Regions from separate parts of the Xenorhabdus budapestensis genome, predicted to be linked through region 1. Evidence: predicted binding sites of a transcription regulator. Region 1 holds the regulator's gene; each other region holds the start of a gene.
The links. Region 1 encodes PurR, which represses purine synthesis genes. Its sites were predicted from a motif close to CANGCAAACGTTTGCNTG; they were not measured.

Region 1 (4,220 bases):
ATTCTTAGTTATTATCTTTGGGAGTAATTTTTTAATTTATAACTAATGACCATTGTTTACTTCTTTCTTTTGTAAAGAATAGCCTATTATCATTGGGATAATAGTAGAAACCATCACTGTTGTGGTAGACAGAAGAGGGTCTTTCATGAACATAGCAACAAGCATGCTGGCAATAAAGCAAAGACCCAATTGTAAAGCATTTTGTAATGCAGCCGCTTTACCACCGTCTTTGGGATAAACAGAAAGTGCATTTGCTACAGCAATAGGGTAAGAAGCACCATTCATGACGGCCATAAAACAGAAAGGAACAAGAATAAGCATGAAAGAAGGATAAATTAGGGCAATTAAATAGATGAGTGCCATGCTTACAGCATAACCTACCAGCAAAATTGGAAATATGGTTTCACTTTTGATTTTTTCCAATAAAAGACGGCAACCATACCCACCGAGCATAAATGCCAAAGTTTGTGGAATATAGCTTAAGCCAATATCTGTGGCATCATAACCCATATTGATCAAAATCGTTGGTGAACCCGTTAGCCAGGCAAAAAAACCAGCACTACAGGAAGCATAAATCAACACATTTCCGCTGAAAGTTGAAGACTTCAATAAGGTGAAGAAAGAAATTTTATTTTCATTGATATTGGTGTCAATAGGTGCACGTTTACTAGCCAGTAAAAATGTTGGTACAAGCAAAACTAGTGTTACAGCCATTAAAACAAGAAAAATAGTTCTCCAACCTGTATGTGACAATAACCATGCACCGAGTAAAGGGGCAAGGGCAGGGGAAAGTGCAACCAGCGGCATAATCATGGCAAAAACGCGTTTTGTGCGTTCAGCGTTATATCTATCAACGACTAAAGCTTGCCAGGAAACAGCAGCAGAACAGACACCCACAGCCTGAATAAATCGCAGAATAAGTAATTGAGTTGCATCTGTTATCCAAAGCATTCCTAAACAGCTAAGACAAAACAGAGACAAGCCGATAAGCAGAACAGGTTTTCTTCCTAGGCGATCAGACAGTTGTCCCCATAAAAGCTGGGCAACAGCAAAACCAGCAAGAAAAACGCTGAGGCTTGCACTAATAGCCCCTTCTGATGCACCTAAGTCTTTCGCCATAGCATCAAAAGCGGGTAGATACATATCAATGGCTAAGTAGCCAAGCATACTTAGGCCAGCGAGATAAAACATAAATGGCATGGAATTTTTATTTGTTGTCATTGTGTCAATAAATTGATGTGATAATTGATAAGAAAATATACGGTTTATTTTATATGGCGTAATTTTTACTTGTGAAACGGTATTATTTGCATAATGCTGTGAAAAAAATTAAAAGGAAGAAATATGTGGTCTGAATATTCTTTGGAAGTTGTTGATGCTGTGGCCAGAACAGGAAGTTTCAGTGCGGCTGCGTCAGAGCTTCACCGCGTACCTTCTGCCATTAGTTATACAATAAAACAACTTGAAGAATGGTTGGCAGTTCCCCTATTTGAACGTCGTCATCGCGATGTGGAATTAACCGAGGCAGGGGCTATCTTTGTAAAGGAAGCGCGTTCTGTTATCAAAAAAATGCATCATACTCGTCATCAATGTCAGCAGGTGGCTAACGGTTGGCGTGGGCAGCTTAGTATTGCTGTTGATCAAGTGGTGAAACCAGAACGGACACGCCAGCTTATTCTGGATTTTTACCGCCATTTTCCGGATATTGAGTTATTTATTTACCCTGAAGTTTTTAATGGGGTATGGGATGCGCTGGTAGATGGGCGCGTTGATGTTGCTATTGGTGCCACACGCGCCTCTCCAGTCGGGGAGCGATATAGTTTCAGGGACATGGGGTTCATGCCGTGGCTATGTGTTGCCAGTCCTGGGCATGAGTTGACCGTTATAATAGAAAGATTAAATGATGATCAATTGAGGGCTTACCCTAGCTTGTGCCTTGAAGATACTTCACGTAATTTACCCAAGCGTAATACATGGACTTTGGATAATCAACGGCGGTTAGTTGTCCCTGATTGGAATGCCGGGTTGGCTTGCCTGATGGAGGGGCTGTGTGTGGGAATGGTGCCCAAACATCGTGCTTTGCCGCTTATTCGTCAAGGAAAACTCAGTTTGCTTGAACTTGAGCAACCATTACCTGATAGCCCATGTTGCCTGACGTGGTCGCAAAAAAGCCATTCACCTGCATTAAGCTGGTTGCTTGATTATCTTGGAGATAGTGCAACACTCAATACTGAATGGCTACAAGAGGATTAATCGTTAACGACGATAATCAATGAAAGGGCCATCTGCAACAGAGCGACGCTCAACAAGACGCGGATGGACTTCGATAGTTTGTGCATCTTGACGTTTATTAATGATCCTATCAAGTAACGTGGAAAAAGCCATCTGTCCTAGACGCTCTTTAGGTTGATGAATCGTTGTCAGCGCTGGTGTGAAATAACGGGCATTGCGAATATTGTCATAACCAATGACAGAAATATCTTGTGGAACGCGTAACCCCATCTCGTCAGCAGCACAGATCGCCCCCATTGCCATCACATCTCCTCCACAAAATACGGCCGTAGGGCGGTGTTTTTGGCTTAAGATTTTATACATCGCCTGATATCCGGATTCGGGCTCAAAATCCCCCTGAACAATCCATTCTTCCCGAATAGTGATATTTGCTTCTTTTAGTGCCTTGAGGAAACCTTGATGACGTCCGCCTCCAGTATTTCTGGCCAATGATCCGGGAATAGCAGCAATATCACGGTGACCACGTTCAATAAGATATCGGCCGGCCAAATAACCACCATGGAAGGCATTATCGATAATTGCATCAGTGAAATCTCCTCTGGACTCTCCCCAATCCATGACTACCATGGGAATGTTGCGATAGTCTTCCAGCATTCCCAACAGTTGTTGAGGATATTCAGAACACATAACCAGTAAACCATCTACGCGTTTTTGCGCCAGCATAGAGAGATAAGCTTTTTGTTTGTCGAGATTGTTATGGGAATTACATAAAATCAAAGTATAGCCTTTGCTATAACAACTATTTTCGACAGACTCAATGATTTCAGCAAAATAAGGCGCTTCACTTGATGTTGCCAGTAGTCCGATAGATTTGGTGTGATTAACCTTTAAGCTACGGGCAACAGCACTGGGGGAATAATTCAGTTCCTTAATGGCAGCCCATACTGTGGTCTTTGTATCTTCGGCGACGAAACGGGTTTTATTGATAACATGGGATACGGTTGTGGTTGAAACACCAGCGCGTTTGGCCACATCTTTAATCGTTGCCATGATAAAAAGGACTCCTGACCTTAGGTCTAAATTTGTATACCCTTCATCTGGATATAGATCTTTGTTAATCATTTGCCAGTGTTATATTTATATATAGGAAGATAACTGACAATAATTTAGCGATAAACCCTGAATTTTGTCTGATCTAGCGCAAAAGTGAAAGTAGTAATCAATGCTATAAAGTATATGCATTAAATACCACAGTATGGTTTTTTAACCTCTGAGGTAAATAACCAGTCAAAATTTATGGTGTCGCTGAGCCTGAGTCTTAATTTTCATGGTGAGGATGGTTTATGGATACAGATCTGAAATTGGGATTATTGACTGCCTGTAGTGCGTTAATCGTGATTGTTTTTCTGGCGAGTCTTTGCCTGATCTAGCCAAGGTCGAGAAACAATATCAAGGTGAAATGCTATCTGCCTTACTTTAAAGGTAAGTTTTTCACTATTCAAAGGGCACTTATAAATAAAATGAAGTGCGTTGAATCGGAAAAACTTACCCTTGTCATTTTAACTGGCTGGTTAATTAAGCCAGATTTTCTTCCACAAATTTCCAGTTAACCAGAGCCCAGAAATGCTCCAGATATTGAGGACGTGCATTGCGGTAATCGATGTAATAGGCGTGTTCCCAAACGTCAACAGTCAGAACTGGCTTGTTTTCACCAGTCAATGGAGTTGCTGCATTGGAAGTATTGACGATAGCCAGACTGCCGTCGGTTTTCTTAACCAGCCATGTCCAGCCAGAACCGAAGTTTTTCAGTGCTGCATCAGTAAACTGCTGTTTAAATTCAGCAAAAGAACCGAAAGAATTATTGATAGCTTCTGCAACTTTACCAGTTGGTTCACCTCCACCATTTGGTGACAGGCTATGCCAGTAGAAGGTGTGGTTCCAGACTTGTGCTGCGTTATTAAAGATGCCGCCTTCAGAGATTTTGATAA
Region 2 (4,220 bases), 1.6 Mb from region 1:
GATGGCACTTGTCTGACTGTCACTCAATTTAGCGAAAATAAAATCACTTTTGATATTTCCGATTTTACTGCTGATATCACAACGTTAAAGTTTCTTTCCATTGGGGATCAAGTCAATATTGAACGCTCACACCATATGTATAAGGAAAATGGGGGGCATAATCTTTATGGACATGTGGAAAGGATTGCTGAAGTAGTCGAATTTACTGCAACAAGTGAAACTTATCGGTTGGTTATTCGGATCCCCCAAGACAATATAAATATTTTTTCTTGAAAGGTTTCATCGGGCTTCATGGCTGTAGTTTAACTATCAATGGTATTGATGAAGAGAATAAAACCATTGCCTTAAATTTGATCCCTGAAACCTTAAGATTAACCAATCTTAGTAAGATCAAATGTAGGAGATTTCCTCAATTATGAAATCGACCAAACCACAAGAACGATTGTAGATACACTATCCAGAACGTTATTAAAGAAATAGCTTGTTGCAGTTGATATAAGAAGTGGTAATTTATTTAAAATGATTACCACTTCCTACGGTTTTCTTCAGTTTAATTTGTCTTGTGCCCATTTCAGGCCAGTTTGGTACTCTTCAGGCAATAACGAGCTTAATGTTTGTAGTGCAGCTCTTAATATATTTCTGTCAGAATGAACCAGATTCAGATGCCCTACCTTACGCACTGAGCGAACTTCCTTATCATACCAATGTAAACGAACGAGCGGTAAGCTGAGCCATTCAGGGTTTATTTCTGTACCGATCAGATTGACCATCACTGAAGGAGCCGATATTTCCGGTTGAGGTATAGGTAAATCGAGAATTGCCCGTAGATGAAGTTCAAATTGACTGATGGAAGCACCATTTTGTGTCCAGTGACCACTATTATGTACCCGTGGTGCCAGCTCATTAATCAGCAAATCATTACCAACAATAAAGCACTCCATCGCCATGACACCCATATAATTCAGATGCTCCATGATAATGGACAGCATTTTTTCTGCTTGTTGTTGTAATTGATGATGTGCATTTGGCAAAGCAACACTTGTACGTAAGATACCTTCCTGATGTAGATTATGGGTCAATGGATAAAATACCGATTTTCCCTGAGCGTTACGGGCACCAACCAGTGAAACTTCCCCTGAAAATGGAATACCTTGCTCTACAATACATTCACCGTAAATTTCGGGCGGCAATGTATCTTCATCACCCGGTCGGATGCGCCATTGACCACGGCCATCATAACCCCCGGTACGACGTTTAACGATAATGAAATCACCTAACTCGTTAAACAACTGCGGCCATTGGCTGGGATCAGCTAATAACTTCCACGGAGCTGTCGCCAATCCAAGACTATCCAGGAGTTGCTTTTGTGGCAGGCGATCAGCCAGTTGTGGAAAAATATCACGGTTAATAAAAGCATTGTGATGAGCGAGTTCACGGGTTAAGTCCGTCTCAGGCCAACGCTCAATTTCAGCGGTGATGATACTGCTCTGATAGGGAACGGATTCTGGTTCAGCGTCCAGCCCAATCGGATAGACAGCTATTCCTAATGGCTCACCTGCCTGACGTAGCATTCTACCCAATTGACCATTACCCAGTACACAAACAGGTTTCATGCATCCTCCCGAGGATCTGGATTATCCAGAACATCCTGAGTTTGTGTCTGACGCCAATCTGACAGACGTTGGAATAGGGCATCATCATGTAATGCTAATACCTGAGCCGCCAACAATGCTGCATTTGCTGCTCCCGCTTTGCCGATAGCCAGCGTACCAACCGGAATGCCTTTTGGCATTTGGACGATGGAATAGAGACTATCAACACCACTCAGTGCAGCACTCTGTACAGGGACACCAAATACAGGAACTAAGGTCTTAGCTGACAGCATTCCTGGCAGATGAGCTGCGCCACCTGCACCAGCAATAATTACATCAAAACCGTTTGCTTTCGCCTGTTCGGCAAAATGAAAAAGTTTATCGGGTGTTCGGTGCGCCGAAACAATTTCAACATGGAAAGGAATATCAAGGGAGGTTAAAACATCGGCTGCATGTTGCATTGTTGCCCAGTCACTCTTTGAACCCATGACAATAGCAATTTTGGCATGATGTGGTGTTTTTGCTGTAAAGGTAACCGCTGTTGTGGAAATAGTTTTTTGGGGCTCAGGGCTTGCCGTCATAAATCAGATGCTCCTGTATTGGATGTCCACCAGAACCAAGATCAAAATAATATTGTAAGACGGTGGATCATATCATGCGAATTGCACAAGGAAAACGTTTGCGTTGCTTGATTCGTCGATTTTTCCAGTAAAAGATCAGAGAATTCAAAAAGGGAAAAATATCAGTTCAATAGATGCTTCTGTCACTTTAAACATCGAACCTTGATTGTGCCAGGCCCCTAATACGCCACGATGCATGGTTTTATCGTTGATTTGGATATCATGGATCGCTGGACGATGAGTATGCCCGTGGATCATCCAATCGACCTGATATTTGTTAAAGTGTTCAATAACAGCCTGTTGGTTGACATCCATGATTGATTCGGATTTCTGGCGGTTAGCATATTGGCTTCCGGCCCGCATTTTGGCCGCAATTTTTAGCCGAATAAACAGAGGAAGAAGTAAAAACAGCCGCTGGATCCACGGGGTATGTACTCGTTTACGATATTGTTGATAACCTGCATCATCGGTGCAGAGCGTATCGCCGTGCAAGATCAGAATACGTTTACCGTATAATTCCAATACCTTTTCTTGCGGCAGCAGAATCAGGCCACTCTCTTTGGCAAACCGGGAACTTAACAAAAAATCACGGTTACCATGAAGAAAATAACAGGAAACCCCTTTTTGTCTCAGTGCATTAAGTGCCTGGGCTATTTCAGTGTGCAGGGGATTGGGATCATCATCACCAATCCAGTAATCAAAAAAATCACCGAGGATATACAGACTTTCAGCATGAATTGCATCTTCACGCAAAAAACGTAGAAAACCGGCAGTAATTGCCGGTTCTTGCGCACTGAGATGCAAATCTGCAATAAACAGTGTACTCATGTAACGATTAACTATTCTCTAATTGTGGATATTGTATAAATAATTATTCGCTGACAGTGACACGTTCAATGATCACATCTTCGTGTGGCACATCTTGGTGCATGCCGCTGCGGCCGGTGGAAACACCTTTGATTTTATCAACCACATCCATGCCTTCCACAACTTCAGCAAATACACAGTAACCCCAGCCGTCCGGGCGCTCTGAGCGGAAATTCAGGAAATCATTATCAACAACGTTGATGAAGAATTGAGCCGTTGCAGAATGTGGATCATTGGTACGTGCCATTGCGATAGTACCATGACTGTTCTTCAGGCCATTATTGGCTTCGTTCTGGATAGGGGATTGAGTAGTTTTTTGCTTCATACCAGGTTCAAAACCACCACCTTGAATCATGAAGCCATTGATGACGCGGTGAAAAATAGTGTTGTCGTAGAAGCCTTCACGGCAGTAATTCAAAAAATTTTCAACAGTTACAGGCGCTTTTTCAGCGAAAGTATTAATTACGATATCGCCGAAATTGGTATGAAAAGTCACCATAATAGAAATCCTAATAATAATTTTGATTGACCCTAATATTCTAGAGTATTCGGAACAAGGGCTTTTATACCATATCTGTGATCTTGAGTCAGTACTCTACAATCTCATGTGAACAAGGCGGATCGCAATGCTTGCAAAGCTCACCATATCAAGGTGAAATAGCCCACCTGGCTTTTTATATTATAGTTTATTTATATAGCTGATAAGGAAGCCTATAATCAGCGGATTTGTTCGCTTTTGTTTTTTATTACACGTACATCAATTTTTACGGAAAACCCACCGATGCTAAAAATTTTCAATACTCTCAGTCGCCAAAAAGAAGAATTTAAGCCGATCCATAAAGGGAAAGTGGGCATGTACGTGTGTGGCATCACCATTTATGATATGTGTCATATTGGTCACGGCAGAACTTTTGTTGCTTTTGACGTCATTTCCCGTTACCTGCGTTATTTAGGCTATGATTTGACGTATGTTCGTAATGTGACGGATATAGATGACAAAATCATCAAGCGTGCTATTGAAAATAATGAAAACTGTGAAGCGCTGACTACACGTATGTTGAATGAGATGTACAGCGATTTTGATGCACTGAATATCCTGCGTCCGGATTCAGAGCCGCGTGCAACACAGCATGTCCCTGAA
Region 3 (4,220 bases), 1.5 Mb from region 1:
GGATTCTCCAGTAAATTACGCAGGATAACCGACGGTAGTATTGCGGGAGCATACCCCATACCGATATAAGATTGATAACGTTTGTTCTGACCCGCTATTGCTTTCAGTTCAGCCAGTGCCTGTTGCTCTGTTGCACCTTCACCTACTGCGGGTGGCTCTGGCAATGCGATATCACAGGGAACAATTTTATTAGTGAGATCGTCAAGAGAGTTCGAGCCAACCATTGCCAGCATTTCTTTTTGCTGTTCAGCAGAGGAACCAATGTGGCGACGAATGAATTCACCTTGATTTTCAAGTTGGATTAGAGTCTGGATCATTGATAATAATTTCCTGAAACAAGCTAAAAAACGGCACATATAAAAAACGCCCCACTCACTGTGTAACGTCGGCGACGTTGATGATGTGGGGCGGTGATTACTTACTCTTCTTCTTCCAATAGTGACCGATAACTTTCTGCATCCAGCAGGTTGGTCAATTCACTTTCATCAGTAACCTTGATGCGGAATAACCAGCCTTCGTTATAAGGTTCGCTATTCACTAATTCGGGCGAACCTTCTAAAGCTGGGTTGACGGCGATAACTTCACCACTCAGTGGTGCGTAAATATCGGAAGCTGCCTTGACTGATTCAACGACTGCACAATCATCACCGCTGTTTACGACCGCTCCGATGTCAGGCAAGTCAACAAATACCATATCACCCAATAATTGCTGGGCATGTTCGGTAATACCCACGGTATATTCGCCATTTCCTTCAGAACGAATCCATTCGTGTGATTCGGTATATTTTAACTCAGTTGGTACATGACTCATCGGTTCCATCTCCTTATTTTTATTTATTAAAATGTTGCGACCAAAATCATCCTACAAGCGATTTTCCCAGCCTGACAAAACCCGGTTTAACAACCTGAACCGGCATTTCGCGATTACGGATCTGGACAATCACCTGTTCTCCAACCCCTTGCGGCACCCTTGCAAGAGCAATACTGAATCCTAATGTGGGTGAGAATGTTCCACTGGTAATAATACCAAAACGTACTTCACCCGTTTCATCAGTGAAACTCACCGTTAACCCACTGCGTAAGACGCCTTTTTCACGCATAATTAACCCAATCAATTGTTCTGTCCCAGCTTCACGCTGTTTCAACAGGGCTTCACGGCCAATAAATTGGCGCTCTTCCGGTGCCCATGCAATTGTCCATCCCATATTCGCAGCCAAAGGTGAGATGGATTCATCCATTTCCTGACCATAAAGGTTCATACCAGCTTCAAGGCGCAGTGTATCCCGTGCTCCCAGTCCTGCTGGTTTAACACCTTCTTTCAGTAACTGCTGCCAAAAATCAATAGCTTGCTCCTGAGGCAATGCAATTTCATAACCCGCTTCACCGGTATAACCGGTAGTTGCGATAAATAAGTCACCAGATTGCACACCAAAGAAAGGTTTCAGACCTGCAATGGATTGTTTTTGCTCATTATTTAACAAAGACTGAACTCTGGATTGTGCGTTAGGTCCTTGAACTGCAATCAACGCCAAATCATTACGCACGGTGATCTCAACAGGGTATTTCTCCGCATGTTGTTGGATCCAGGCTAAATCTTTTTCACGTGTTGCCGAGTTAACGACCATACGATAAAAATTATCAGTGAAAAAATAGACAATCAGGTCATCGATAACACCACCGGAAGCATTAAGCATGCCGGTATAAAGCGCCTTACCTTTTTCAGTCAGCTTAGCAATATCATTTGCCAGAAGATAACGGAGAAAATCACGGCAACCTGCGCCGTGCAAATCCATAATGGTCATATGGGAAACGTCGAACATACCTGCGTCAGTACGCACCGCATGATGCTCGTCGATTTGTGAACCGTAGTGAAGGGGCATCATCCAGCCATGAAAATCCACCATGCGTGCCCCGCATGCCAGATGTTGATCATATAGTGGGGTGTGTTTTGACATTATTTCCCTCTTTCCATTTTTAGCATGAAAACGTTCTTGATCTGAGTAACATACATACGGCGTATTAACCGGCAAATGTTGGATCATGAAGCAAAGAAGCGGTTAATAACGCAAACGATACCTTGGACTAGAAGTTATCACTGAAAATGGAAATGAACCATAAAATAAATTATCAACATAACAATGATACCTTCAAAAACCTTTCACTATCATGCGGAATTTTTTTCTATTTTATTGTGTGGGAACGCTAAAAAATGGCAGTAATATGTAAAAAATATTCTTTTTTTTATTACAAACAGACTAAAGCATGAAGCAAATCAACTGAATACACTTTAGCCTGATATAAAAAAAACTAATCCAAAATAAGAGAAATAATTAGATTTTTTCAACTGAAGAGGTTTGAGTAATCAACCAATCCGGCAGATCATGAAGACCCATCGCATGACGGAGTAATTGTGGTTTCACTCCGGGGAAACTGTTAGCCAAAGTCAGCCCTACATCACGAAATAGTTTCTTGAAAGGATTATTTCCATCAAATAGTAGACGAAATCCCTGCATACCAACCAGCATGACAGCCGCACTGTGTTTACGGCGACGCTCATAACGACCAAGATAGAGATATTGACCGATATCTTTGCTTTGCTGGTTCAATCGGTTCAATTCTCCGATCAACTCTGCTACATCCATAAACCCCAGATTGACTCCTTGCCCGGCCAATGGATGGATTGTGTGTGCTGCATCTCCCAATAAAGCTAACCGATGTGCAGCAAAATTACGAGCATAACGTCCCATTAATGGGATAGTTTGACGGTCACTGATCAACTCACACTGCCCCAATCGCATGTCAAAAGTGACACTCAATTGCCGATTAAACAACTCAGTCTCCATTGTCTTACGTTGTTGCGCCGCTTCCGCAGGCAATGACCAGACAATAGAACATAAATGAGGATCAGAAAGTGGCAGGAAAGCAAGAATACCATCCCCATGAAAAACCTGGCGTGCAACGCCCTGATGAGATTCCGCAGTACGAATAGTCGCGACCAATGCATGATGTTCGTAATCCCAGAAAGTCAGTGGAATATCTGCATGCTGACGCAGCCATGAATGAGCACCATCTGCACCAACGACTAACCGTGAAGTCAGCATTCGCTCATCGGACAGGGTAATAAAGGCTTCGTTTTCTCCCCAGGCAACATTCTTAAGAGAAACAGAGCTAAACATGGTTACATCAGATAAACTTTCAGCCTGTTGCCAGAGAGCCTGTCGGATCACATTATTTTCAATAATATGTCCAAGATGATTGAGGCCATTTTCCGCCGCATTGAACTGAATACGACCGAAGCTATCCTGATCCCAGACTTCCATTCCCTGATAAGGGCTGACACGCATTGCGAGGAGCTTCTGCCAGACACCGAGATGGGTTAATAACCGCTCACTGGCTGCATTGATGGCAGAAACACGCAACGTATGTTCATCATCAGCATGAAAAGTGCTGGTTGGTGGATGCTCTTCTACAATCGCAATGCGCAGACCGCTACTATGTAAACCACAGGCCAGCGCAAGGCCAACCATACCGCCTCCTGCGATCACAACATCAAATGATTGCATGTTTTTATTCCTCTTAATCTGACTTATTCTGCCGTTAAAAGATGGGCGCCCCAACCCAATGTCTGTCGGGCCAATGGACCCTTTATCAGTGGCAACATTTCCATCGCCATCAGGCCAAGATTGCGTCCGATTCTCAACGGAAAGTAGTCATTGGCAAACAGCCTGACCAACCCATCAGTAATACCGATCGTCGCCTCACGATCTGCAAAACGTTGCTGTTGGTAACGAGTCAGAATGTTATAAGAGCCGATATCGTGCCCCTCAATCGCAGCAGCTGAAATAACCTGAGCTAATGCCATTACATCACGCATACCTAAGTTAAAGCCCTGCCCTGCAATTGGATGCAGAGTTTGGGATGAGTTACCTACTAATGCCAAACGATGGCTGATCTGCCGTTTGGATGTAGATAAAGTCAGTGGATAACTGTACCGCTGACCTGTTTCCAACATTTTCCCCAGCCGCCAGCCAAACGCTTTTTGCAGTTGATGGCGAAACTCGGCATCTTCCCACTGATTAATTTCCGCCCATTTATCCAATGGATGACACCAGACTAAAGAGCTGCGCCCTTCTGACATTGGCAACAGTGCCAATGGGCCATGTTCAGTAAAACGCTCAAATGCCCGGCCTCGGGGATGTTCAGATGTCAGAACATTGGCA
Region 4 (4,220 bases), 1.5 Mb from region 1:
TAAATCAAAATATTGCTGTAAAAAGGCCTGATGCATATCATCCAAATGGTCGAATGCAACAGCAGGCGCTTTCAGTAAAGCTGAGCGAGTTACCCCATTGGGGAAAAAACGTTCAGCGAATTTAGGGGAAGCGACGAACAGATAATCAAGAGCACCTAATTTATCCACCAGACAGCTTGGTAGGGGTTGTGATTGAATACTGATTGCACCAACAACTTCCCCGCGCCTCAAGCTTTCTTGCGTACGTGTTTCGTCTTCCACCTGAATATTGAGCCGGATAGGCAAATCAGAGAGCACGGGATGAAGGGCCGGTAAGAGCCAGGTTGCCAGACTATCCGCATTGACGGCAAGAGAAAGCAACAGAGGAGTCTCATTTCCATTTTCATCACCGAGCCATTGTGCTTCGAGCAACTCTACCTGATGTAATAACGCAAGCAGTTTTTGCCCTTGCTCTGTCGGGCGGGGGGGAACGGTACGAACCAATAACGGTTGACCGAATAAGTTTTCTAATTGCTTGATACGTTGGGATACTGCGGATTGAGTGATACAAAGCTTTTGTGCTGCACGTTCGAAACCGCGTTCACGGATCACGGCATCCAACGCTTGTAGGGATCGGTAATCAGGGCGTTTCATTGAAAATCAGGCTCTCCATTTTTACTCTTCTCTTTGATTATCAGGGCACTAGATTGCGTGTTCAAAATTGTGTGTTCAGAAACCGTTGTTGACTCAAAAATATATTGTGTGCTCAAAAGATTTTTGGGTCTAGGTAGCACTATGCCATATTTTTTCACAGGATAAGATAAAATATTGTTTATACTGGCGGCTGGATTTTTCTTGTAATTGATTATAGGCAGTAATTGATATGACACAGGACGAACTGAAAAAAGCGGTAGGTTGGGCAGCACTGGAGTATGTCAGACCAGGAACAATTGTTGGGGTTGGTACAGGTTCAACGGCATCCCATTTTATTGATGCGTTGGGTACAATGAAAGACAAAATTGAAGGTGCAGTATCCAGCTCGGAAGCATCGACAGAGAAATTGAAAAGTCTTGGCATTCTTGTGCTTGATTGTAATGAAGTTGATTCTTTGGACATTTATGTTGATGGTGCTGATGAAATCAATGGCAACATGCAGATGATTAAAGGTGGTGGAGCTGCACTGACCAGAGAGAAAATCATTTCTGCTGTGGCAAAGAAATTCATTTGTATTATTGATGAATCCAAGCAGGTTGATATATTGGGTAAATTCCCGTTACCGGTTGAAGTTATTCCGATGGCACGTGCTTATGTTGCCCGTGAGTTGGTGAAATTAGGAGGAACTCCGGTTTACCGTCAGAACGTTGTCACTGATAATGGTAATGTCATTTTAGATGTTCACAATCTTGCTATTCTTAACCCAATCGAATTAGAAAACAAAATTAATGCTATTGCTGGTGTAGTAACTGTTGGCTTATTTGCTAATCGTGGTGCGAATGTCGTACTGATTGGTACAGCTAATGGTGTAAAAACGATTGCAGAGTAATTATTAGTTGGGGGCAGAATACTCTGCCCTTAAAAAAATTTCAGATTTATATTCAAAAAATAAAATTCAGATATATATATTGTATATTTGTCTAATTCTAACTCAAAGTTCTATATTTATCTCGTAACTAAAATTTTTACTTTGCATAACAACTTTTTTACTGTTTCTTATGCTGTTTTACAGGCAAACGATTGTATTGCTGTTGACGTTTTTTTTGTTATTTTAGTGAAACCTATCGGCATTACGAAAATTAGTACAAATAAGGCGGATAAATGGTTAAGGTATCTTTAGAAAAAGATAAAATTAAGTTTCTGTTGCTGGAAGGTGTTCATCAGAGCACAGTAGACAATTTGCGGGCAGCAGGGTACAGCAATATTGAGTATCATAAGGGCGCATTAGAACCGGAAGAACTGAAAGAAGCGATCCGCGATGCCAGATTTGTGGGGATCCGTTCCCGTACTCAGTTAACCGAAGAAATTTTTGCTGCCGCTGAAAAATTGGTTGCAGTTGGATGTTTCTGCATTGGAACTAATCAAGTTGATCTGAACGCCGCAGCAAAACGCGGTATTCCCGTATTTAACGCTCCATTCTCCAATACACGCTCAGTGGCTGAAATGGTATTGGGAGAGCTGCTGCTGCTATTGCGTCGTGTTCCAGAAGTTAATGCCAAAGCTCACAAAGGAGAATGGAACAAACAGGCTGCGGGTTGTTATGAAGCACGTGGCAAAAAATTAGGCATTATCGGTTACGGTCATATCGGTTCACAACTTAGTGTTCTGGCTGAAAATATCGGTATGAATGTCTATTTCTTTGATATTGAACATAAACTACCGCTGGGGAACGCCCAACAAGTTCATCACTTATCTGAATTGTTAAATATGAGTGATGTCGTGAGCCTGCATGTTCCTGAAACATCTTCAACTAAAAATATGATTGGTGCGGCAGAATTAGAGCGGATGAAACCAGGTTCAATTTTAATCAATGCTTCACGCGGTACTGTTATTGATATTCCTGCGTTAGTTGAAGCGCTAGAAATTGGGCACATTGCCGGCGCTGCAATTGATGTATTCCCCGTGGAGCCAGCAACCAACAACGAGCCTTTCGTCTCCCCATTAATCAAATTTGACAATGTATTGCTGACGCCACATATCGGTGGATCCACACAAGAAGCACAACAGAATATTGGTTATGAAGTCGCCGGAAAATTGGTCAAGTATTCTGACAACGGTTCTACACTGTCGGCGGTTAATTTCCCGGAAGTTTCACTGCCAGTACATGCTAAGGATACTAATCGATTACTGCACATCCATGAAAACCGTCCGGGTATCTTAACCAGCATCAACCAGGTTTTCACCGATCAGGAAATCAATATTGAAGCACAATACCTGCGTACTGAAGGTGATATTGGTTATGTGGTTATCGATATCATGACGCAAAATCCGGCCCAGGCTGAATTAGTTTTGCAACAATTGAAGGCCTTACCTGGCACGATCCGCTCCCGTCTACTTTACTAAGGCGAGCTGTACTTAAGTGAATAAGTAAGTTAGGTGAAAAACACGTAACCAAATAAAATAAGGGCTATTGAAGAAACAATAGCCTTTGGACTAATCGGCTAAACTCAATCCCCTGCAATTATTACGACCAATGCCATATTTTTTCTGGTGTGATAATTTCCGGTAACGGAATATCCCAGCTTGTGCTGGGCAGCGTATTAACGAACTGAAAATTGTGTACTAGCCCAATCGGATAAAAATTTTGCTGTTGCCATTTGGCTAGTGTTCTGTCGTAGAACCCTCCTCCCATGCCTAACCGTTGCCCTGTATGATCGAAAGCAACCAGAGGGATAAACATAATATCCAGTTCAGAGATAGGTAAAACCTGTCTGACGTCTAGTCGCGGTTCTTCTATATTAAAGTGGTTTTGGACAAGAGGAGTATCAGGTTGATAATGCAAGAATAATAGGTGATTCCGGCTGAAAGGATGCAATACCGGTAGGTAAACCTGTTTATTTTGCTGCCAAAGTTGTTGAATCAATGGACGTGTATCTAGTTCTCCATCAAAAGAGAGATACAGGGCAATTTTTTTCGCTTGGAGGATCCTTGGATGAACTATGACTCGCTCGGCAGCCTGTAGAGCAAATTGCAGTTGTTGTTCAGGGGAAAGGCTTTTACGCAGTTGTCGGATTTTTTGTCTGATGCTTTTTCGGAGAGAGAAAAAAGAATCTGATTGCATGATACCTACCTATTTAGTAGTGCAGAAAAGGATACAAAACAGATAGATAGGATTCTCCAAGATGCCGTTACAGGTGGTAACCCTTGAACCCTTGGTTCAAGGTGAACGTGGAGTCGCCCCTATTAGGCTTCTTGGTCTGGCCAAGCATGCTCACAAGGAACGGAATACCACATTCTATAGATATGAAATATCGGCTCAGGGGACTTCCCTGCACACGAACACCTCAGAGAAAATTTTTTACTACTTAAACCATTAGCAGAGAACCATTAAATCAGGAACCTACCCATTTGGTTTTAAGCAACATCATGCAACCTATTGTATGGAACTAAATGGAGAAAGCAACTGGTTATATTCATCTATCGTGACTACTGCCTGATTTATCAACAAAGATCTGTTTATTAACAGGTAGGCGGTCAGCTAATTTTGTTACCTTGCTCTAATAAGGCTTGCTCAATAGTCTGCTGGA

Region 2: purE (5-(carboxyamino)imidazole ribonucleotide mutase) is a predicted target of PurR. The motif match lies at 2,261-2,278, and genes of this name have one in related genera.
Region 3: gcvT (glycine cleavage system aminomethyltransferase GcvT) is a predicted target of PurR. The motif match lies at 2,063-2,080, and genes of this name have one in related genera.
Region 4: serA (phosphoglycerate dehydrogenase) is a predicted target of PurR. The motif match lies at 1,703-1,720, and genes of this name have one in related genera.

What each region holds. Positions count from the first base shown of each region.
Region 1 is NZ_CP072455.1:2,009,157-2,013,376, forward strand. It holds gene punC (purine nucleoside transporter PunC) at 43-1,221, opposite strand; gene punR (DNA-binding transcriptional activator PunR) at 1,345-2,253, shown strand; gene purR (HTH-type transcriptional repressor PurR) at 2,257-3,282, opposite strand; gene sodB (superoxide dismutase [Fe]) at 3,808-4,220, opposite strand, start outside.
Region 2 is NZ_CP072455.1:3,594,300-3,598,519, reverse strand. It holds gene HGO23_RS19795 (riboflavin synthase) at 1-273, shown strand, start outside; gene HGO23_RS19790 (hypothetical protein) at 270-419, shown strand; gene purK (5-(carboxyamino)imidazole ribonucleotide synthase) at 546-1,613, opposite strand; gene purE (5-(carboxyamino)imidazole ribonucleotide mutase) at 1,610-2,173, opposite strand; gene lpxH (UDP-2,3-diacylglucosamine diphosphatase) at 2,318-3,040, opposite strand; gene ppiB (peptidylprolyl isomerase B) at 3,084-3,578, opposite strand; gene cysS (cysteine--tRNA ligase) at 3,861-4,220, shown strand, end outside.
Region 3 is NZ_CP072455.1:3,486,810-3,491,029, forward strand. It holds gene gcvP (aminomethyl-transferring glycine dehydrogenase) at 1-317, opposite strand, end outside; gene gcvH (glycine cleavage system protein GcvH) at 419-811, opposite strand; gene gcvT (glycine cleavage system aminomethyltransferase GcvT) at 858-1,955, opposite strand; gene ubiI (FAD-dependent 2-octaprenylphenol hydroxylase) at 2,331-3,563, opposite strand; gene ubiH (2-octaprenyl-6-methoxyphenyl hydroxylase) at 3,587-4,220, opposite strand, start outside.
Region 4 is NZ_CP072455.1:3,494,073-3,498,292, reverse strand. It holds gene HGO23_RS15370 (LysR family transcriptional regulator ArgP) at 1-633, opposite strand, end outside; gene rpiA (ribose-5-phosphate isomerase RpiA) at 863-1,522, shown strand; gene serA (phosphoglycerate dehydrogenase) at 1,795-3,036, shown strand; gene HGO23_RS15355 (5-formyltetrahydrofolate cyclo-ligase) at 3,158-3,754, opposite strand; RNA gene ssrS (6S RNA) at 3,804-3,987, opposite strand; gene zapA (cell division protein ZapA) at 4,168-4,220, opposite strand, start outside.